One region of the Pseudarthrobacter sp. GQ63 genome, then DNA from elsewhere that is predicted to be linked to it. Evidence: predicted binding sites of a transcription regulator. Region 1 holds the regulator's gene; each other region holds the start of a gene.

Evidence for each region. Region 1 encodes HrcA, which represses chaperone genes, less so after heat shock. Its sites were predicted from a motif close to TTNGCACTCGNNNNNNNCGAGTGCNAA; they were not measured.
Region 2: AC6CHP_RS02135 (FmdB family zinc ribbon protein) is a predicted target of HrcA. The motif match lies at 4,677-4,703, and genes of this name have one in related genera.
Region 3: groL (chaperonin GroEL) is a predicted target of HrcA. The motif match lies at 3,415-3,441, and genes of this name have one in related genera.

Annotation. Positions count from the first base shown of each region.
Region 1 is NZ_JCAXEF010000002.1:312,228-319,249, forward strand. It holds gene AC6CHP_RS05910 (GerMN domain-containing protein) at 1-104, shown strand, start outside; gene AC6CHP_RS05915 (16S rRNA (uracil(1498)-N(3))-methyltransferase) at 132-911, opposite strand; gene dnaJ (molecular chaperone DnaJ) at 914-2,041, opposite strand; gene hrcA (heat-inducible transcriptional repressor HrcA) at 2,123-3,136, opposite strand; gene AC6CHP_RS05930 (DUF3097 family protein) at 3,313-4,161, shown strand; gene AC6CHP_RS05935 (DUF4870 domain-containing protein) at 4,316-4,735, shown strand; gene hemW (radical SAM family heme chaperone HemW) at 4,918-6,147, opposite strand; gene lepA (translation elongation factor 4) at 6,184-7,022, opposite strand, start outside.
Region 2 is NZ_JCAXEF010000001.1:428,887-435,908, forward strand. It holds gene AC6CHP_RS02125 (AAA family ATPase) at 1-3,464, shown strand, start outside; gene cpaB (Flp pilus assembly protein CpaB) at 3,470-4,234, opposite strand; gene AC6CHP_RS02135 (FmdB family zinc ribbon protein) at 4,339-4,608, opposite strand; gene AC6CHP_RS02140 (5-formyltetrahydrofolate cyclo-ligase) at 4,736-5,359, opposite strand; gene galU (UTP--glucose-1-phosphate uridylyltransferase GalU) at 5,484-6,389, shown strand; gene AC6CHP_RS02150 (GNAT family N-acetyltransferase) at 6,394-7,014, shown strand.
Region 3 is NZ_JCAXEF010000008.1:174,634-181,655, reverse strand. It holds gene AC6CHP_RS14490 (uracil-DNA glycosylase) at 1-491, opposite strand, end outside; gene AC6CHP_RS14485 (DUF3263 domain-containing protein) at 632-961, shown strand; gene AC6CHP_RS14480 (LytR C-terminal domain-containing protein) at 1,012-1,659, shown strand; gene AC6CHP_RS14475 (cold-shock protein) at 1,852-2,058, shown strand; gene AC6CHP_RS14470 (ABC transporter substrate-binding protein) at 2,055-3,329, shown strand; gene groL (chaperonin GroEL) at 3,617-5,251, shown strand; gene AC6CHP_RS14460 (ABC transporter substrate-binding protein) at 5,339-6,646, opposite strand; gene AC6CHP_RS14455 (ribonuclease HI family protein) at 6,856-7,022, shown strand, end outside.

The DNA.
Region 1 (7,022 bases):
CCCTCACGCTGCCGGCCGGAGACTACGAGTTGAAGGTGGCCCAGGCCGGTACCGGCGATCAGCCGGACCAGAATGAGGACTCGCGGGCCTTCAACGTCCGGTAGCCTGTCGGTTGGGCCCGGCCGCGACATTCAGGGCGAGGGTGCGGTCCAGCGGCCCAGGACATCGCTGGCAAGCACGACGGCGGCCGGTCCGGCGGTTGATGAGCGCAGGACATGGTGCCCCAGCAGGGCGGTGACGGCGCCCTTTCCGCAGAGCCTGGTGACTTCCCTGGGGCTGATGCCGCCTTCCGGCCCAACGATCAGCAGCACCTCGCGCGGTTCCGTTCCGTCCGCTTCCCGCCAGGATTCCAGTACGGTGCGCAGGGGGCGGACGGCGTCCTCATGGAGGATGACCGCCAGCCCCGCGGCCTCCACGAGGACGGCCAGCGCGGCGGTGTCGACGGCGGGCCGCACCTCGGGGACCCACGCGCGGCGCGCCTGCTTGGCTGCCGCCGTCACCACCGACTGCCACTTCGCGTGGGCTTTCGCGGCGCGGTCGCCCTTCCACCGCACGATGGACCGTTCGGACTGCCAGGGTATGACGGCGTCAATCCCGAGTTCAGTGGCCGTTTCAATGGCGAGTTCATCCCGGTCGCCCTTGGCCAGGGCCTGCACCAGCACCAGCCTCGTGGCCGGCCGCTCCTCAACAGCCACGGAGGCGCACTCCACCTTGAGGCCTGCGGGTGACGCCGCAAGCACCCGTCCGCTCATCCGCGTCCCGGCGCCGTCAACGATGTCGACGGGCTCACCCGGGGCGAGGCGCTTGACCGTGACGGCGTGCCGCGCCTCGGTCCCTTCGAGGACAAAGGCCTGCCCCGCCGTCATGTGGTCGAGGGACCCGGACGGAGTGAAAAAGACAGGGTTGCTCACTGCTACAGGTTACCGAGCCTGTCCCGGAGCTTGGCGAACATGCCGCCGCTGGCTGCAAGCTTGCCCTCGGTGATCTGCTCACCGCGCATCTTGGCCAGCTGCCGCAGGAGCTCTTCCTGGGCGGCATCAAGCTTGGCGGGCGTCTCAACCTGGAGGTGGACCTTGAGGTCGCCGCGGCCGTAACCGCGCAGGTGGGTCACCCCAAGTCCACGAAGAGTGATGATCTCGCCGGACTGGGTCCCGGGCTTGACGTCGATTTCCTGTGGCCCGTCGAACGTTTCCAGGCTCACTTCGGTGCCCAGGGCAGCCGCCGTCATCGGGATGTGCAAGGTGGCGTGGAGATCGTCGCTGTCGCGCACATAAGTGGCGTCGTTGTTCACGCGGATCTCAACGTACAGGTCACCGGAAGGTCCGCCTGCCGGGCCTGCCTCGCCCTGGCCGGAAAGCTGGATCCGTGTTCCGGTGGCTACACCGGCGGGAACCTTGATGGTCAGCGAACGGCGGCTCCGGATGCGTCCCTGGCCGCTGCACTCGTTGCACGGGTCCTTGATGACCGTGCCGAAGCCCTCGCAGGTTCCGCACGGTGCTGCGGTCATGACCTGTCCCAGGATGGAACGGACGGCGCGCTGGACCTGGCCGCTGCCGCCGCAGATGTCGCAGCGCTCAGGATGGCTGCCGGGCTGGCAGCAGGAACCCTCGCAGGTTGGGCACGTGACGGCGGTGTCCACGTCGAGCTTCTTGTTCACACCGAAGACAGCGTCGCGGAGTTCGATCCGGACGCTGATGAGGGCGTCCTGCCCGCGCCGCACGCGGGAGGCCGGGCCGGTAGAACCCCCGGCACCAAAGAAGGTGTCGAAAATATCCTGGAAGGCGAAACCCTGGCCGGCGTATCCGCCGCCGCCGAAGCCGTTGTCCGTCCCGTTTTCGTTGCCCGTGGTGTCGTACACCCGGCGTTTCTGCGGATCCGACAGGACTTCGTAGGCGTGGGTCACTGCCTTGAAGCGGTCCGATGCGTCCTCACCCGGGTTGACGTCCGGGTGCAGGGTGCGTGCCAGCTTGCGGTAGGCCTTCTTGATCTCTTCTCCCGTGGCCTCCGGTGAGACTCCAAGGACGTCGTAGTGGCTGCTCAAAGTTCGTATCTCTTCCTTGTTGTACTGCCTGCAGTTGGACTGCTGGAAATGCTGTGGGTATCCGGTGGCCCGGGCTGGACCTCAGGGGCCCAAAATCCGGGAAAGGTAGCGGGCAACAGCCCTGACGGCGGCCATGGTGGTGGGGTAGTCCATCCGTGTTGGTCCCAGGATGCCGATCTTTGCTGCGCTGTCGGGGCCATAGCCGGTGGCCACAACCGATGCCTCGGCCAGTCCGTCATAGGGAATCTCGCGGCCAATGCTGACAGCCATCCCGCGGTGGTCCTGCGCCATCTCGCTCAGCAGTCGGAGCATGACCACCTGCTCCTCAAGGGCCTCCAGCACCGGGCCGATGCTGAGCGGGAAGTCCACGTTTGACCTCGCCAGGTTGGCGGTGCCCGCCATAACCATGCGTTCCTCGCGGCTGCTCTGCGCCAGGGCTTCCAGGCCGATAGCGAGGGCCTGGGCGGCCTGCCTTTGCCCCGGGGCGGCTGCGGCCACCACGGCGGGCAGGGACTGGGCGAGCTGGCTCAGCGGAGTTCCGGCAAGCGATCCGAGGAACCGGGCCCTGAGGCCCGCCAGGGCGTCGTCCCCCAGGTCCTGGCCGACGTCGATAACGCGCTGCTCCACCTTGCCGCTGTTGGCGATCAAAACCACCAGCACCTTCCGCGGGGCGAGGAGGACGAATTCGATATGCCGAACCAGGGCCCTGCTCAAGTGCGGGTACTGGACCACCGCAACCTGGTTGGTCAGCTGGGACAGTAACCGGACGGTCCGGTCCAGGACATCGTCCAGGTCATCCGATCCTTCCAGGAGGGACTGGATGGCGCGGCGTTCCGCCGGGGAGAGCGGCTTGACGGCTGAGATCTGGTCCACGAAGAGCCGGTATCCCTTGTCCGTGGGGATCCGCCCGGCGCTGGTGTGCGGAGCCGTGATCAGGCCCTCTTCCTCCAGGGCCGCCATGTCATTCCTGATGGTAGCGCTGGACACACCGAGATGATGGCGCTCCACCAGGGCTTTGGACCCCACGGGTTCACGGGAATGGACGTAGTCCTCCACGATGGCACGGAGTACTTCAAGTTTGCGTGGCTCGCTCACACTCCACCTCCATCCAGGGTTTGGGGCGACCGCGCCGCCCGCGCTGCGCCACCCATCGTTTAGCACTCGACATGCCCAAGTGCTAACAGTCTATTATGCCTCTCCCCGTTGCTAGCATTGGTACCGCTCCGGGCGAAATTCCGGACCTGTGATCGAGCGCTAGGCGGAGTGAATCAATGCAGTACCAGAACTGGGGTCCCCAGGACATGTCCGCTCCGTCAAAGGCTGCACTTCCTGAGGTGCATGTTGAACGGGGAATGGTGCTGGAGGATGTCCAGTCCGGCTGGGTGGGCGCGGTGACCCGCGTGGAGAAGTCCGGCGGCATGCACGTAGTGGCCCTGGAGGACAGGCGCGGCAAATCCAGGTCTTTCCGGCTGGGCTTCGGCTTCCTCCTCGAGGGGCAGGCCATAAAGCTGCTCCCGCCGGCGCCGCGCCAGGCGACAGCCGCTGCCGCCGGCAGGACAGCCTCAGGTTCGGTCCGGGTTGCCGGCCAGCGGGCGCAGGTCGCAAAGGCCAGCCGGATCTGGGTGGAGGGAAAGCACGACGCCGAACTGGTGGAAAAGGTCTGGGGAGACGACCTTAGGGTGGAAGGCATCGTCGTCGAACCCCTCCACGGCATCGACGACCTTGCCGCGGCGGTGGCCGAGTTCAGGCCCGGACCAGGCCGGCGCCTGGGAGTTTTGGTGGACCACCTGGTGCCCGACTCCAAGGAATCCCGCATTGCGGACGCCGTCATGGCCTCCCCGGGGGCGGCCGGGAACGTGCTGATCGTAGGCCACCCCTATGTGGACGTCTGGCAGGCGATCCGTCCGGCTGTCCTGGGCATCGAAAAATGGCCCGTGGTGCCGCGCGGGCAGGACTGGAAGACCGGCATCCTCGCCGCGTTCGGCTGGCCCCATGCCACCAAGGAAGACATCGGGCTTGGGTGGCAGAAGCTGCTGGGTGCGGTCCGCACCTACGCGGACCTGGAAGCCTCCCTGCTGGGGAGGGTGGAGGAAGTCATTGACTTCCTGACAGTGCCCTGACAGGCACCCCGTGCCGCTGTGCCTGTGAGCCCCAGGGCAGCTTCCGCGCCTCCAGCCAGTATTCTTGGTACTGCGGAACCTGCGATATTCGCAGCCCGGAGCAACCGATATGCATTCTTAGCCAGCACCATGGCACTTTCAGAAGGAACAGACTGTGGCAGAAAACGCACGCGATCACAGGGACACCCAGGGCGGCCAGGGCCGTTCGGAATACCATGGCGTTCCGGCGAATGCGCTGCCCCTGACAGCCAGCGAAGACCGGCAGTGGGCCACCATGGCCCACTTCGGCGGAATCCTGGGCTGCGTTCCGGCCCTGCTGATCTACCTGATCTTCCGGGACCGGGGCCCTTTCACGGCGCAGGAGTCAAAGGAGGCGCTGAACTTCAGCCTGCCGCCCACCATCGCCGCTGTGGTGGCGAATATCCTGGTGTTCGTTCCGGTGGTCGGCAACATCTTTGCCGTGATTGCCACCCTTATCTGGATTGCCCTGACCTGCTTCTCCGTGGCAGCCGGCATCCATGTCAACAAGGGACAGCCGCACCGCTACCAGTACAACCTTCGCTGGATTAAGTAGTCCCCGCCGGCTCCCAGCACTCGCAAGCTCGTGCCGGGGCCCTCGCCAGCGTGGGCCCACCGCCGGCTCCCAGCACTCGCAAGCTCGTGCCGGGGCCCTCGCCAGCGTGGGCCCACCGCCGGCTCCCAGCACTCGCACCCTGCAGGGGTGGCCCCAGCACGGGCGCCCTGGCCCCGCAACTGCTAGTTGGGCAGGACCCGGCGGACCACTGCGTCAGCCAGCAGCCTGCCCTTCAGCGTGAGGACCAGCTGGCCCGCGAAAGCGGCGGCAGGGTCCACCAGTCCTTCCGCGATCAGCCCGGCGACCTCGTGCCGTCCTGCGGCGCCGAGCGAGGCGATCTCGAGGCCCGAGTGGAGGCGGACCTCGAGCATCACCCGCTCCATATTCCGGGTTTCCGCATTTAGGGTTTCCCTCCCTGCTGCCGGCGACACTCCCTGTGCCAGGCGTCCGGCGTAGGCAGTGGGGTGTTTGACGTTCCACCAGCGGACACCGCCCACGTGAGAGTGCGCCCCCGGTCCGATCCCCCACCAGTCGTCGCCCCGCCAGTAGGCGAGGTTGTGGCGGCAGGCCTGTCCGGACGTGCGGGCCCAGTTACTGACTTCGTACCAGCCCAGGCCTGCCTTGGTGATCAGTTCATCGGCCAGCTCATACTTGTCGGCGTGGTCGTCGTCGTCGATCCCCGGCACTTCACCACGGCGGATCTGGGCGGCGAGCTTGGTCCCGTCCTCAATGATCAGCGCGTAGGCGCTGATGTGGTCCGGCTGGTAGGACAGCGCTGTCTCGAGGGAGTACCGCCAATCGTCCAGGGACTCCCCCGGCGTGCCGTAGATGAGGTCGAGGCTGACGGCCAGGCCGGCGTCCCGGGCCCACTGAACCACCTGCGGCACACGGCTGGGCGTGTGGGTACGGTCCAGGACCTTGAGGACGTGGGGGACGGCGGACTGCATGCCAAACGAAATCCGGGTGAACCCGGCATCTTTCAGGACGGCAAGGGACTCCGGGGTGACGGAGTCCGGGTTCGCCTCCGTGGTGACCTCGGCGCCCGCCTCGATCCCCCACTGGTCGATGGCGCGCCCCAGGATCAGGGCCAGGTCCTCCGCTGGGAGCAGGGTTGGCGTGCCGCCCCCGAAAAACACCGTGCTGAGCGGCCGCGCGGGGAGGCCGGATTCTGCAAGGACGCTGGCTGCCAGGGACACTTCCGAGGCCGCGGTGGCGGCATAGGCATCCTGGGAGGCGCCGCCGCCGAGCTCCGTGGCGGTATAGGTATTGAAGTCGCAGTAGCCGCAGCGGACGGCGCAGAACGGGATGTGTACATATAGCCCGAATGCCCGGTCCGCCGCACCGTCGGCTGCCTGGCCGGGCAGCAGACCGTCCGACGGCGCCGGGTCGCCAAGGGGAAGAACGCTAGGCACTGCAGGGTCCTCCCGCAGTGCCGGCCGCTGTAACCACTACTTCCTGGCCTTGTCCTTGGATTCGTCGGTGGTAAGCGCAGCGATGAAGGCTTCCTGGGGAACCTCGACGCGGCCCACCATCTTCATGCGCTTTTTGCCTTCCTTCTGCTTTTCCAGCAGTTTGCGCTTACGGGAGATGTCACCGCCGTAGCACTTGGCCAGGACGTCCTTGCGGATGGCGCGGATGCTTTCCCGCGCGATGATCCTGGAGCCGATCGCCGCCTGGATGGGCACCTCGAACTGCTGGCGGGGAATGAGCTCACGCAGCTTTGTGGTCATCATGACGCCGTACGCGTAGGCCTTGTCCCGGTGGGTGATGGCGGAGAAGGCATCCACCTGTTCGCCCTGGAGCATAATGTCCACCTTGACAAGGTCGGCCACCTGGTCGCCGTCGGCCTTCCAGTCCAGGGAACCGTAGCCGCGGGTCTTGGACTTCAGGATGTCGAAGAAGTCGAACACGATCTCGGCCAGCGGCAGGCGGTAGCGGATTTCAACCCGGTCCTCAGACAGGTAGTCCATACCGCCCATCACGCCGCGGCGGCTCTGGCAGAGCTCCATGATGGCTCCGACGAATTCGTTCGGGGCCAGGATGGTGGCGGCCACCATGGGCTCGCGGACCTCGGAGATCTTGCCGGAGGGGTATTCGCTGGGGTTGGTCACGTGGACCACCTTCTTGTCCTCCAGCGTGACCTCGTATTCCACGTTGGGAGCGGTGGAGATCAGGTCCAGGTTGTACTCGCGTTCCAGCCGCTCGCGGGTGATTTCAAGGTGGAGCAGGCCCAGGAAGCCAACGCGGAACCCGAAGCCCAGGGCCGCGGACGTTTCGGGCTCATAGA
Region 2 (7,022 bases), on a different contig from region 1:
CCACTGCGGGCGGCGGCGAAATTGTGGACGTGGAGCAGCCGGACCCCTCCCGCTTCCCTTCCCTGGACAGCAGGCACCCCAAGGACGAGCTGCTCCTGCTGGACGCGGACACCGACCAGCAGTACGTCATTGACGCTGCCCGTGCCGGCGACTCCCTGGTTGTCAGCAGCCCGCCGGGTACCGGACAAACGCAGACAGCCATCAACACCATCGGTGCGCTGGTGGATGCCGGAAAGACTGTGCTGGTGGTCGGGGACCGCCGCGCCAGCCTCAATGAAGTGTCCGGCCAGCTGGAAGGCCTGGGCCTGGAGTCCATCCTGTTCCAGCTGTCGGGGAACGTCACCGCCCAGCAGCTCAAGGCCCAGCTGGTCCGTGCGATTGTCCGCAACGAAAAGTCGCTGGAACCACAGCTTGGAAACCTCCACAGCACGTTGACCGAGCACCGCCACGCCCTGATGGACCATGTGGCCTCGCTCCACAACGTCCGCCAGCGGTGGGGATGCTCGCCGTACCAGGCCATGCAGTCGCTGGCGGAGCTGACGTCAATCCACCCTGCGCCGGCCACCACGGTGCGGCTGAAGCGGAGCGTCCTGGACAACATCCGGGACCGCGAGGAGCTCGCAGGCAGGCTCAAGCGTGCGGCGGAGCTGGGCAGCTTCAGCAAGGCCTCCACCACCAGCCCCTGGCATGGCGCCCGGCTGCTGACGCGGAAGGAGACCGAGGAAGCCCAGGATCTGGTCCGCTCCGTGGAGAAGAGCCTGCCCGCCCTCCGCGACCGCATGAAGGCAGTTGCCGAACACGCCGAAATCCGGCTCGGTGCCTCCTTCGCCGAGTGGGGCGAGCAGCTTGAGCTCCTGGTGGCGGTACGCGGAAGCCTGGACAAGTTCACACCGGACATCTTCGACCGTCCGGTCACCGACCTTATTTCCGCCACCGCGCCCTCATCCTGGCGCAAGGAACGCGGCATCGACATGACGTCCATGCAGCGCTCAAGGCTGCGCAGGGTGGCGAAGGAGTACGTCAGGCCCGGAGTCCACATCGCCGACCTTCACACCTCGCTGCTCCTGGTCCAGGAGCAGCGGGCACTGTGGGCAGGCTATGCCACCACCCAGCGGCATCCCGCCGTTCCGTCGGGGCTCGCCGAAATGAACGCCATGTACAGGTCCCTGGACAGCGACCTTGCCCGTCTGGGGGAGGCCCTCCGGCACACGGCGGCCGGCGGCTCGCTCGCCACGGTCCGGTACGAAGAGCTGATGGAGCGCCTCGAACGGCTGGTGGCGGACACGGACACACTGAAGACACTTCCGGAGCGCACGCTGCTGGTGGAGAACATGCGTGAGCACGGCCTGGGCGAGCTCCTGGCCGACCTCGCGGAGCGGGAAGTTCCGGCCGGCTCGGTTGCCGCCGAGCTTGAACTCGCGTGGTGGCAGTCGGCGCTCGAGGCAATGATCAGCGGCGACGACTACCTGGCAATGTCCGACGGCGACGCCCTCCGCAGGCTGGAGGCCGAGTACCGCCTGGCTGACAACGCCCACATCGCCAGCGGTGCCGCGCGCCTTCGCTGGGACCTCGCAGAGCGCTGGCGCAGCGCCCTCGCCACCCATCCCCGCCAGGCGGATCTCCTCCGGAGCCTGCTCAAGGACGGACGGGTATCCCTGCCGTCGCTGACGGCCCAGGCGCCGGAACTGATCGGCACGCTGGTCCCGGTCTGGTCCGTCAGCCCCTACCTGATGACCGGCCTGCTGCCGGCGGAACAGCACTTCGACGCGGTGGTCATCCTGGACGCGGAAGCGACGTCCCTCCAGGCTGTGCTGCCGTCCGTTGCCCGGGCCAAACAGGTCATCGCGTTCGGTGACGCGCGGATCGCCAGCCCCCGGACTTTCACGGTGGGAGTGGAAAGGCTCGCACCCGGAGAGTCAGCGCACCACCGCGTGGACAGTGCTTTTAGCGCACTGTCGCAGGTGCTTCCCGTGTGGCGGCTCAACTTTGTCTACCGTGCGGTGGACGAGGACCTTGTGCTGCAGCTCAGCAAGAATTTTTACGACGGCGGCCTGCGGCGGCTGCCGGAAGGCCAGTCCGCCACCGGGCTTGACCGTTCCCTCCTGGTTGAATACCTCCCGGACGGCACCGGGTTGCCGAGCGCCGACCACGAAGGCGTCGAGTCCGTGGTGGCGGAAGTCAACCGCGTTGTCCAGCTGGTCTTCGAGCACGCACGGCTCCGCCCGCGTACGTCCCTGGCCGTGGTCACGGCCAGCCTCCGCCATGCGGCCCGGATCGGGGAGTCCATCCGGCTGCAGTTGCCCAACTACCCCGGCCTGGCCGGGTTCTTCGGCGCCGGCCCCGAGTCCTTCCGGGTGGTTGACCTGGAACGGGCGCAGGGACTGGTGCGCGATCACGTCATCTTCTCGCCCGGTTTTGGCCGCACCCCGCACGGCCGCGCCCTGCACAACTTCGGGCCGCTTTCCGCCGAGGGCGGCCGGGAGAAGTTTGCCCTGGCCATGACGCGGGCACGCCGGTCCTTGCACGTCCTTACCTGTTTCCGGCCCGAGGACCTGGACCACACCAGGCTGAGCCACGGCGCCGTGGACTTGTACTCCCTGCTGGACCGTGAAATTGCGGGGAATACTGATCTCGGAACTCCTGCATCACGGGCTGCGGCCAGCGAGCAGGCGCTGGGGGCAGATCCCCTGGTTGCCGACCTCGGGGACCGCCTGCGGGCCCGCGGCGCACGGGTGTGGCATCAGTATGACGGCGCCATCGACGTGGTTGCCGCCGCTGATCCCCTCAGCACCATGGGGCAGGAGCACGCGGACCTGCCGTGGCCGGTTGCGATTGAATCGGACGGCACGGAGCAGTACCGGACCATGAGTGTGCGGGAGCGGAGCCGGCTGCGCCCGCAGCTGCTGGAGCGCCTGGGATGGCGCTACATGCCGCTGTGGACCATCGAGGTGTTCACCGATCCCTCCGCCTGCGCCGACAGGATTGCCGGGTACCTGGGACTCGAGAAGATGGCCCTTTCCGGGCGTGCCGCCGCGTCCGTCGCCTTCCTGGACGACGATGTGGACCAGGCGCTCAACGGGATCGACGCCGAAAGCCAGGGCGAGCGGGAACGGGCGGCTATGGCTGATGCTGGCCAGGGCGACTCCGGGCCAGCCCCTGAAAGCCGGCCCGCTGCGCAGAGCGATGATCCCACTAAGGCCGAAGACCAGGACAGCAAGGAGGCGGGCACCATGCCCCAGGACCGCGAAGAAGACAACGCTCCAGACGCCGGGCAGCCCGCCGAAACTGATGCCGGACAGGACCTGGACGGAACACCCGGCACGGGGCCCAACAGTTCTGCGCTGCCCGCGGGGCCGGCCGTGCCCAACAAGGCCTCCGAGGACGACCCCCGCGCCTGGGGCGACCGGGAAGACGACGACCACGACGCCTGGCTGAAGGAGCAGAAACCGCCGCACTGGGGCTGAGGTCTTCACGGCGCCACCAGCACGAAGAACAGCTTGCCCTGGGTGGAGGCGCCTGCGAGCCGGGCTGCCTGTTCCGCGGTGGCGGCCACGACTATCAGGCCGTCTGTCTCGGCGGTACCCAGCCACTGTCCAGTCTGGCCGCCTTGGCCGGAGGTCCACAGCACGGGCACGCCGGAGGCCAGGATCTGGGGCGGGTCCTGCTGGTCGAAGCCGTTGGCCGAGGTGAGGACCACGTTCACCAGCTGCCCCGGGGAGACCAGCTGGATGGATGACGGATCGGCCATGCGTAGGGGTACGGCAGCGGATCCCGGGGGAGTGCCGGCCAGGAGGCCTGGACCGACAAGCTGGGCATCCGTGAGCAGCTGACCCTTGCGCAGGGGCGCCGCGAGCTGCTTGCCTGCCGCCTCACCCGGTTCCTTGAGGAATCCGCTGGCGATCATGCCGGGCGGAACCTGTGCAGCGGCGAGGTCTGCCTCCGATAGTGCGGCGCCGGCGGGGAGATCCCTCGCGGCGGTCAGCGCCGTCACCGTGTAGACCGGGGCGGGGGTGAGCTGGTGCACTGTGATGGCGGCCGCGGCGCAGAGCAGCAACGCGACAGCGAGGCGCCTGTTGCGGCTCAGCCAGCCCGCGAAGCGCGCGGGAGGACGCCTGCCTGTAACGCGGCCGGAGCCGCGGACCCTGCCAGGGCGGCGCCGCAGCCGCGGTTTCCGGAAGAGTCCGGGATGTGGCGCGCTTGAGGTGTTCCGGCTGGACTGGCGGTATGAAGGCATGTGCCTACGCTAGGGGCGGCGCAAAGAGATACGGCAGTGCCCTGAGCGGGTATGTGGACAACCTTGCCCAACCGCCAGGCGGGCTTTGAGTCGAGGACCGTGCGTCAGCTGGCAGCGGCGGGGGCCGAAGCGGCCGGCGCGGGTGCCGGTGCCGCGGCAGGAGCAGCGGGAGTAGCCGAAACCGTGCTGCCCTTGGCGTCCCGGGAGTCCGTGCGGTAGAAGCCGGAACCCTTGAAGACGACGCCCACGCTGTTGAACTTCTTGCGCAGGGCACCCTGGCACTCGGGGCAGGACGTCAGAGAGCTGTCCGAGAACGACTGGACGATGTCAAAGGCATGACCGCAATCCTTGCAGGCGTAGGCATACGTTGGCACTGGTGCTCCTCCTCTTGGGCAAACGAGAGGTCCCGGACTGTCGCTTGGTGATCCAACTGGATGTCCCATTAGCAGTCACAGGGCCTGAGTGCCAATTCTAGCATTCCCCTGCGCCCGGATTTTGCGGTCAGGCGGCGTTCACCAGGTCCCTGAATCCGGAAGGAAGCACGACGCCAGGCACGGGACGGTCGAATTCCTCCACCGGAATCGCGCCGGCGGGCAGTAATTCCCCGTCATAAAGAACTGCGGCAAGGGGAATATGCTTCCCGGCGGACGCGAGGTGGCCCAGGAACTTGTCATAGTAGCCGCCGCCCTGGCCGATCCTGCTGCCTGCGAGATCGACGGCCGTGGCAGGGATAAACAGCGCAGCGGCTTGGCCGGCAACCTCAATCTCGTGCCGGGTCCCGACCGGTTCCAGGATCGGGGCGAACCTGCTGCGTGCCAGCTCAATGCCCGGCGCCCAGAAGACCCATCCCAGTTCACGCCCTGGTTCGCAGACGGGAAGCAGAACCCTGTGGCCGTCGTGGTGCAGTGTTGCAATCAGCGGCAGCGTGGGCGGTTCCGCGCCGACGCCCAGGTAGACGCACACCGTGGCCTCCTCTGCCGGCATCACCGAAGCCGCCCACGCCGCGCCATGCTTGGCCAGGGCGGTTCCGGCCTCCTCGCGTTCCAGCAATGTCATCGCAGCCCTTCGGCGGCGGTGGGCAGCACGGATCAGGTCCTTGGCTGCTTTCGTTTCCTCAAGCGTCATGTGTTTCCTCCATACTGCCGCGCGCCGGCGGCCGGTTATCCGTGTGGTTCATCCGTCGGGTGCCCGCAGGGGCCGCTGGCTCCGTTGTTTACTGAATGCTTGACGCTGACGTTAGATTAGTCCGGTGACTACCAGTAACCCGAGAGTTCGCAAAGCCGTCATTCCTGCCGCCGGACTCGGTACCAGGTTCCTGCCGGCAACCAAGGCGATGCCCAAGGAAATGCTCCCCGTCGTGGACAAGCCTGCCATCCAGTACGTGGTTGAGGAAGCCGTGAACGTCGGCCTCCACGACCTCCTCATGATCACCGGGCGCAACAAACGGGCACTGGAAGACCACTTCGACCGCGTGCCGTCCCTCGAATCCACCCTTGAGGGCAAGGGGGACACCGAGAAACTCGCATCCGTCCAGGCCGCCAGCAAGCTGGGCGATATCCACTACGTCCGGCAGGGAGACCCGCACGGACTGGGCCACGCCGTGCTGCGCGCGAAGCAGCACGTTGGTAATGAAGCCTTTGCCGTGCTGCTGGGCGATGACCTCATCGATGCCCGGGACGAACTGCTGGGCACCATGATCGACGTGCAGGCGGAAACGGGAGGGTCCGTCATCGCGCTCATCGAAGTGGAACCGTCCGAGATCAGCGCCTACGGCTGCGCTGACGTCCAGCCGATCGACGGCGAATCCTACGTTCGCGTCAACCGCCTGGTGGAGAAGCCAAGCACCGAAGAGGCGCCGTCCAACCTTGCGCTGATCGGCCGCTACGTCCTCCACCCTGCCGTCTTTGAGGTCTTGGAACGCACCGCCCCCGGGCGCGGAGACGAAATCCAGCTGACGGACGCCCTCCAGGAACTGGCGACCGGCGAAGGCGAGGGATACGGAGTGTACGGCGTTGTGTTCCGTGGGCGCCGCTACGACACCGGGGACAAGCTCAGCTATCTCAAGGCCTGCGTTCAGCTCGCCATTGACAGCGAGGACCTGGGGCCGGGCTTGCGGGAGTGGCTGCCGGGGTTCACCGCCGGCCTGTCCAAGTAGCGCCGTGCGCGCTGGTCCCATTTGGCCCGTAACCCTGGAGTGCGGGGATCTGGTCCTGCGGCCCATCCGGTACCGGGACAAGAAGGAGTGGACTGAGGTCAGGTCCCGCAACAGTGAGTGGCTTGCTCCGTGGGAAGCTTCCAACCCGGATCCTGCCGGAGGCCTCCCGGTCTACCGGCAAATGGTCCGGTCATTGAAGACGCAGGCAGCGCAGGCTACTGCATTGCCTTTCGTTATCACCGAGCGGATTCCCACCGCCGGGAGCCCCGCCATTATTGGCCAGTTGACCGTTTCATCGATCGTGTGGGGATCAGCGATGATGGCGACCCTTGGCTACTGGGTGGACCGGGGCCGGGCAGGCCATGGCATTGCACCAACTGCCGTGGCCATGGTTACGGACCACTGCTTCCGGACACTTGGCCTGCACCGGATGGAAATCAACATCAGGCCGGAGAACGGACCAAGCCTCCGCGTGGTGGAAAAGCTGGGCTTCCGGGACGAGGGATACCGGCCCCGCTACCTGCACATCAACGGGGAGTGGGCTGACCACCGGTCGTTCGCGTTGACCGCGGAAGAGGTCCCGGACGGGCTGCTCCGGCCCTGGCTCGCCTCACGGCCGTCATAAATCCATTG
Region 3 (7,022 bases), on a different contig from region 1:
CTCCGGTGGGATCCTGCAGATCCCGCCCGTACCGTCATCACGCGGTTCAGCAGCAGCACCCCCTGCCCGGCCCACGCGGAGAGGTCACCATGCACCCTCGGCGGGATTCCCAGGTCAGCCTCCAGCTCCCGGTAGATGTTCGCGAGGCTCCTGGGAATGGGCCGGACGTGCGGGTCAACGGCAAAGGACAGTCCGACGGCGTGTCCCGGCGTGGGGTAAGGGTCCTGTCCCACAACCAGCACCTTCACCTCCGCGAGGGGCTGGCGGAAGGCCCGCAGGACGTTCGACGGCGCCGGCAGGACCTGGTGCCCGGCCGCCACCTCGCCAGCCGCGAAGCGAAGAACGGCGCGAAGTTCCGCGTCCACGTCCGAGAGTGCGGCGGCCCAGTCGGGCGCCATCAGCTCCGCCAGCGGCAGCTGCGCCAGATCGGCGAAGCCGGTGCTGCCTGCCGGTTCCTGCTCCAGCTCAAACAAGGCGTCCGATTCAAACATCAGTCCATTCTTGCAGGCGGCGGGAGGCGCCGGCTGTACCGTTCGGCGTGTGCGGCAGGGCTATGCGCAAATGACAATGGTGTTGTTCGTCCGTAGCATGGGGGTCAGACATTTACGTAACCAGCTAAGGAGAGTGCGCCGTGGCGGAGCCAGCTCGGGAGCACCTGCCGGCGCAGGAACAACGGAACACCCTGCTGGCGGATTTCACGCTGCGGGAGTCGCCGCTGAGCGAGCGGGACCAGCAGATGCTCGCACTGGAGCGGCAGTGGTGGAAGTATGCCGGCGCCAAGGAACAGGCCATCCGGGAACTGTTCGATCTGTCCGCCACGCACTATTACCAGCTCCTCAACGCCCTGATCGACACCGAGGATGCGCTGGCGCACGACCCCATGCTGGTCAAGAGATTGCGTAGACTACGTACGTCGCGTCACCGTGCACGCACTGCACGCCGCCTGGGGTCCGACGCATAAGACGCTCACGCTGAGTCCTCAGCAGCTACACACAAGGATGTCTCTTTCCCATGACCAAATACGCCCGCGATGAATTCGACAAGGTCCCGGAGACCGCGTCGCGACAAGGTGTACACCGCACAGCCCCCGCTCCGGCACGGGTCCGTCTCTGGCCCATCCTGACTGCGGGGATTGTTGCGCTGGCCATCGGCGTGGTTTCCTTCCTGATCCTGCCCAAGCTGGGATTCGACGGTCCGGCAACCCAGGCGTCGTCGAGCCTGGAAGCAGCGCCGCTGGCCGAAACCGGTTCGACTCCATCCGCTACGCCTGAGACGGCGGACGTCCCCTCCACCGAGCCGGAGCCGTCGTTTTCCCCCGAACCGGCCGGCACCGCGGGGAACGGGACCCCATCCAGCCCCCCGAGCACTGCTCCGGCCGCAACAGTGGACAAGGCCCAGGCAGTGGCGGTCTACAACGCTGCCGGAACTGCCGGGCTGGCCAGCCGGGTGGGCGGCACCGTGCAGTCCGACGGGTGGACCCTGGGGCAGGTAGGCAACTGGGCAGGGGCGCCCCAGCAGGGTTCCATCATCTTCTACGCGGGGGCGGCACAGGAGGCCAACGCGCAGGCCCTCGGGGAACTCCTGGGAGTCCCCACCGTGGTGGAGAGCATCGAATTCCAGGTTCCCCTGGTGGTGGTGCTCGGCCCCGGATACCGGTAGGCCGGGTTCTCCAACAGGACGCGTTCCGCCACGCGTGCCCACGTCAGGGCCGGGATTACGCCTGAATAACGTTTCCGCCCGGCCATGCTGTGCCCCGGCGCTGCCGGCGTCCATTGGCTAAAGTGAGTTCCGGGCCTCGAGCCACGGCGGCACCGGCGCAGCATCCCGGACCTAACGGAAAGAGTGGTCATCATGGCACGAGGAACCGTCAAATGGTTCAACGCGGAAAAGGGCTACGGCTTCATTACCGTTGACGGCTCCGGGGACGACGTCTTTGTCCACTGGTCCGCCATCCAGGGCGAGGGCTACCGCGCACTGGACGAAGGCCAGCGCGTGGAACTCGAGGTCGGCGAAGGCGAGAAAGGCCCGCAGGCCGAAAGCGTCCGGCCGGCCGAGTGAAGCATCCGTTTCCACCCGCTGCACCCAACCGTCCGTTCTTCGCCGCAGCCCTTTGCGGCACGCTGGCCCTGACAGGCTGCTCCGGGGTGACCGGAAACGCGCGCACGGAGGCGGCGGAGGCCTCCGGTGACGGCACGCTGCGGGTGGGCCTCATCCTGGACAACACCGGTGACAACAGCTTCCTGAACGGTCCCCAGCTGGCAGCCGCCAAGCTCGCCGTCCAGGAAATCAACGCTGCCGGCGGGCACAAGGGCCGGCCGGTGGAACTCCTGCCCGTTGAATCAGGCCAGGACACAGCGTCCCAGGCGCAGTCCCTGGTGCAGGCTAAAGCGGATGTGGTCATCGGCCCCACCGACTCCAGCCACGCCTCCGCAGCTGTCGATATCCTCTCCAGGGCGCGGACGCCACTGATTTCACCTGCCAATACCGCGGCCGGGCTCAGCAGTATTGCCAGCGGCGGATACTACTTCCGGACGGCTGCCGCCGACGTCGCACAGGGACCCGTGCTGGCCAAGCTCGCCAAGGACGCCGGCGCTGCCACCATCTCCGTGGTGTACCAGGAAGGCTCCTACGGCAGCGATGTCTCCGCGGCCGTCTCCGCGTCCGCTGAACAGGCGGGCCTGGACGTGTTGTCAGCGGTGGGCTTCACGCCGGGTGAAGCTGGATCTGCGGCTGCCGCAATCCGCGAGGCGCAACCCGACGCCGTCATCATGGTGGCCCGTGACGGCGCACAGGGCGCCCTGGCTGAGCTGAACAACGCCGCCCTTGCAGGCTCAAGGCTTATCCTGAGCGACGGCGCCTTCAGCCGGTACGGCTCCAAACTGGGAACCAGAGCCCTGGACGGTGCACGTGCGGTCGTTCCGGGGCAGCTTCCCTCGGCAGGGTTCCAGGAAAGACTGCTGGGCATCGATCCGGCCCTGAAGGATGTGTCCTTCGCGGCGGAGACGTACGACGCCGTGACCCTTGCCGCGCTCGCAGCGGCCAGGGCCGAGGACGATTCCGGGCGTTCAATCGCCGCAAGCCTGATACCGGTATCAGGCGGGACTGCTGACGGAACAGGCCCGGCTGGAACGGCGCCCTGCCCCAGCTACAAAGACTGCCTGGCAGGCAAGGCTTCCGGTGCGGACATCAATTACGACGGCGAATCGGGCCCCATCGCCTTCGATGCCAACGGTGACATCACCTCGGCCGCCTTCACGGTGTTCACATATGGCGCCGACAACATTCCGGCGGCCACCGGCGTCGAAACGGCAGGCCGCGCCGCCGGCTGATCGCCCTCGGCGAAGACGTGCCCGCCAGGGTGCTTTCCGCCGGTTATTCGCTTGCACTCTCACGTGGGGAGTGCTAATTATTGAGTTAGCACTCTGACGTACCGACTGCTAAGCAAAGCGTGGCTCCGGCCGGCGGCGCCGGCATCGGTCGAAGAGCGAAGAAACACCTAACTGGAGTGAGACCCACACCCGAAGGCATACAGAGGCCGCCGGCAACGGGTCGTCCGTCGCGGGCACTGCAGCGAAGGTTCATTCTTAACGACTGTCCCGAAAGGACTACTGCCGTTATGGCCAAGATCATTGCATTTGATGAAGAGGCACGCCGCGGCCTTGAGCGGGGCCTGAACATCCTCGCCGACGCCGTTAAGGTCACCCTCGGCCCGCGTGGACGCAACGTCGTCCTCGAAAAGAAGTGGGGCGCCCCCACGATCACCAACGATGGTGTTTCCATCGCCAAGGAGATCGAGCTGGACGATCCTTACGAGAAGATCGGCGCCGAGCTGGTCAAGGAAGTTGCCAAGAAGACGGACGACGTCGCCGGCGACGGCACCACCACAGCAACCGTGCTGGCACAGGCACTGGTGAAGGAAGGCCTGCGCAACGTTGCTGCCGGCGCCGACCCGCTGTCCCTCAAGCGCGGCATCGAGAAGGCCGTTGAGGCCGTCACCGCCGAACTTCTGAACTCCGCCAAGGAGATCGAAACCAAGGAAGAGATCGCCGCCACGGCGTCCATCTCCGCCGGTGACGAGGAAATCGGTGCACTCATCGCCGAAGCCCTGGACAAGGTGGGCAAGGAAGGCGTCATCACGGTCGAGGAGTCCAACACCTTCGGCCTGGAGCTTGAGCTCACCGAAGGCATGCGCTTCGACAAGGGCTACATCTCGGCCTACTTCGTCACCGACGCTGAGCGCCAGGAAACGGTCCTCGAGGATCCGTACATCCTGATCGTCAACTCCAAGATCTCCAACGTCAAGGAACTGGTTGCTGTCCTGGAAAAGGTCATGCAGTCCAACAAGCCGCTGCTGATCATCGCTGAGGACATCGAGGGTGAGGCCCTGGCCACCCTGATCGTCAACAAGATCCGCGGCACCTTCAAGTCCGTCGCCGTCAAGGCTCCGGGCTTCGGCGACCGCCGCAAGGCACAGCTTGCCGACATCGCCGTCCTCACCGGCGGCCAGGTCATCTCCGAGGAAGTCGGCCTGAAGCTGGAAAACGCCGGCCTGGAACTCCTGGGCCAGGCACGCAAGGTTGTTGTCACCAAGGACGAGACCACCATCGTCGAGGGTGCCGGCGACGCCGACCAGATCGCCGGCCGCGTTTCGCAGATCCGCGCCGAGATCGAAAACTCCGACTCCGACTACGACCGCGAGAAGCTGCAGGAGCGCCTGGCCAAGCTGGCCGGCGGCGTTGCAGTCATCAAGGCCGGTGCCGCAACGGAAGTTGAGCTCAAGGAGCGCAAGCACCGCATCGAAGACGCCGTGCGCAACGCCAAGGCTGCCGTTGAGGAAGGCATCGTCGCCGGTGGCGGCGTGGCCCTCATCCAGGCCGGCGCCAAGGCATTCGCCAACCTGCAGCTGTCCGGCGACGAAGCAACCGGTGCGAACATTGTCCGCGTTGCCATCGACGCCCCGCTGAAGCAGATCGCCTTCAACGCCGGCCTCGAGCCCGGTGTCGTGGTGGACAAGGTCCGCGGCCTCCCCGCCGGCCACGGCCTGAACGCAGCCACCGGTGAGTATGTCGACCTGCTGGCCGCCGGCGTCAACGACCCCGTCAAGGTGACCCGCTCTGCCCTGCAGAACGCGGCTTCCATCGCTGGCCTCTTCCTCACCACCGAGGCAGTTGTTGCTGACAAGCCGGAGAAGAACGCTGCTCCTGCCGGCGGCGACGACATGGGTGGCATGGGCGGAATGGGCGGCTTCTAGCCACTCCTGCCGGGACCTGTCCCGCTAAACACGAATGTGGCCCCCTCTCCGGAGGGGGCCACATTCGTGTTTTACCGCAGGTTGTGACTACTTGGCGCTGGCCAGCATTCCTTCAACTTCCTTCTTGAACGCGTCAGCGGCCGCCTGGGGCGTGAGGCGGTCATAGAGCACCTCATCGGTGTAGCGCTTGATGACGTTCTGTACGCTTCCCGCGCCCACCGGCGGGACCGGCGGGGCCTCCTTGATATCGGGTGCGATGTCCTTCAGGAAGCCCACCACTGTGGTGTCGGCAGGCTTCAGGGACGGCGTAATGCTCTCAACGATGTCCGTGTTGGTGGGCACGCCGCGGTCCGTCATCAGGATGGCCCCGGCCTCCGGGCTGTTGGCCAGGTAGTTGATGAAGGTGGAAGCGGCTTCCGGGTGCTTGGAGCGTGAGGAGGCCGACCAGAACATGGTGGGCTTGTAGTACATCCCGTTCTCAGCCGACGAACCGTCGAGGCTGGGTGCCCGAAGCATCTTGATGCTGCTCCCGGTAGTGGACTCCAGGGACCCGAGCTGGTTGGTCCACCACCACGCCATGCCTACCCTGTTGGTTCCGAAAAGGCTCTCCTCGAGTCCGGCGCCGGAGTCCTCCGTGGCCACCGTGGCCGGCGGGCTTGCCTTGGAGTCGCGCTGTTCCTTCAGCCGTTCCCAGAAGGACGCGGCCGTGGCGGTATCGAAATCGAGCTTGCCGTCCTGCGAGTACAGGTTCTCCCCGTGCTGGCGCAGCCAGATGATCAGGTCGGCTTCATTGCTTCCGTAGGCGGCACCGTAGTTCTTGCCGTCCCCGGCGGCGCTGATCTTCGAGGCTGTTGCCATGAACTCCTCCCACGTCCACGTGGTGTCATCCGGGATGGGAACATTGGCTGCTTCGAAGACCTTGGTGTTGGCCATGATGACATAGGCGTTCTGGCCGGTGCTGAGTCCGTACTGGGCGCCGTCATACTGGCCCGACACCAGGGCCTCCTGGTCCAGCTTGGAGGTATCGATACCGCCCTGCTTGGACAGGTCAAGGAGCGCCCCGCGCCCGCCGTATTCCGCGATGTACTTCTGGTCCATCTGGATCACGTCCGGCGCATCGTTGGCGGCTGTCTTGGTGGCCAGCTTGTCCCAGTAGCTGCCCCACTCGCCCGGCTCGGATTCAATCTTGATGTTCGGGTGTTCCGCCTCGAAGGCATCGATAACCTTCTCGGTCTGGGCGTTGAGGTACTCGTTGCCCCACCAGGCAAACCGGAGGGTTACTTCCTCGTTGCTCTCAGAGCCTGAAGAGGTGCCACAGCCTGTGGCGAGGAGGGAGAGTGCGACGGCGGCGGCGCCGAGCTGGAACTTCCTCCGGCTGAGGGTTGGGATCGTCATTGATGTGCCTTCCTGGTGCTGAGGGCGCTTTCCGTTGGCTGCCGCGGCGCGGTGCGTGTCGGGGACCGGATGAGAAAGCGTTTTCTCGTTTCAATACAGCGATTGTGCCCGCCCGGCTCTCCCCGCGTCAAGTATTTTCGGTAACCGCTTTCCGAGCAACGGCCACGGGCGGGCTCCGGTTTGTCGTGCCGGTCTGGCAGGATGGACCGGTGACGATTACTGCAGCGGCTGACGGTTCGGCCTTGGGAAACCCTGGTCCGGCCGGCTGGGCCTGGTACGTGAATGACGACTGCTGGCGTGCCGGCGGTTGGCCCCACGGGACCAACAACCAAGGCGAACTGATGGCGGTCCTGGATCTGTTCCGGGCCACAGCCCA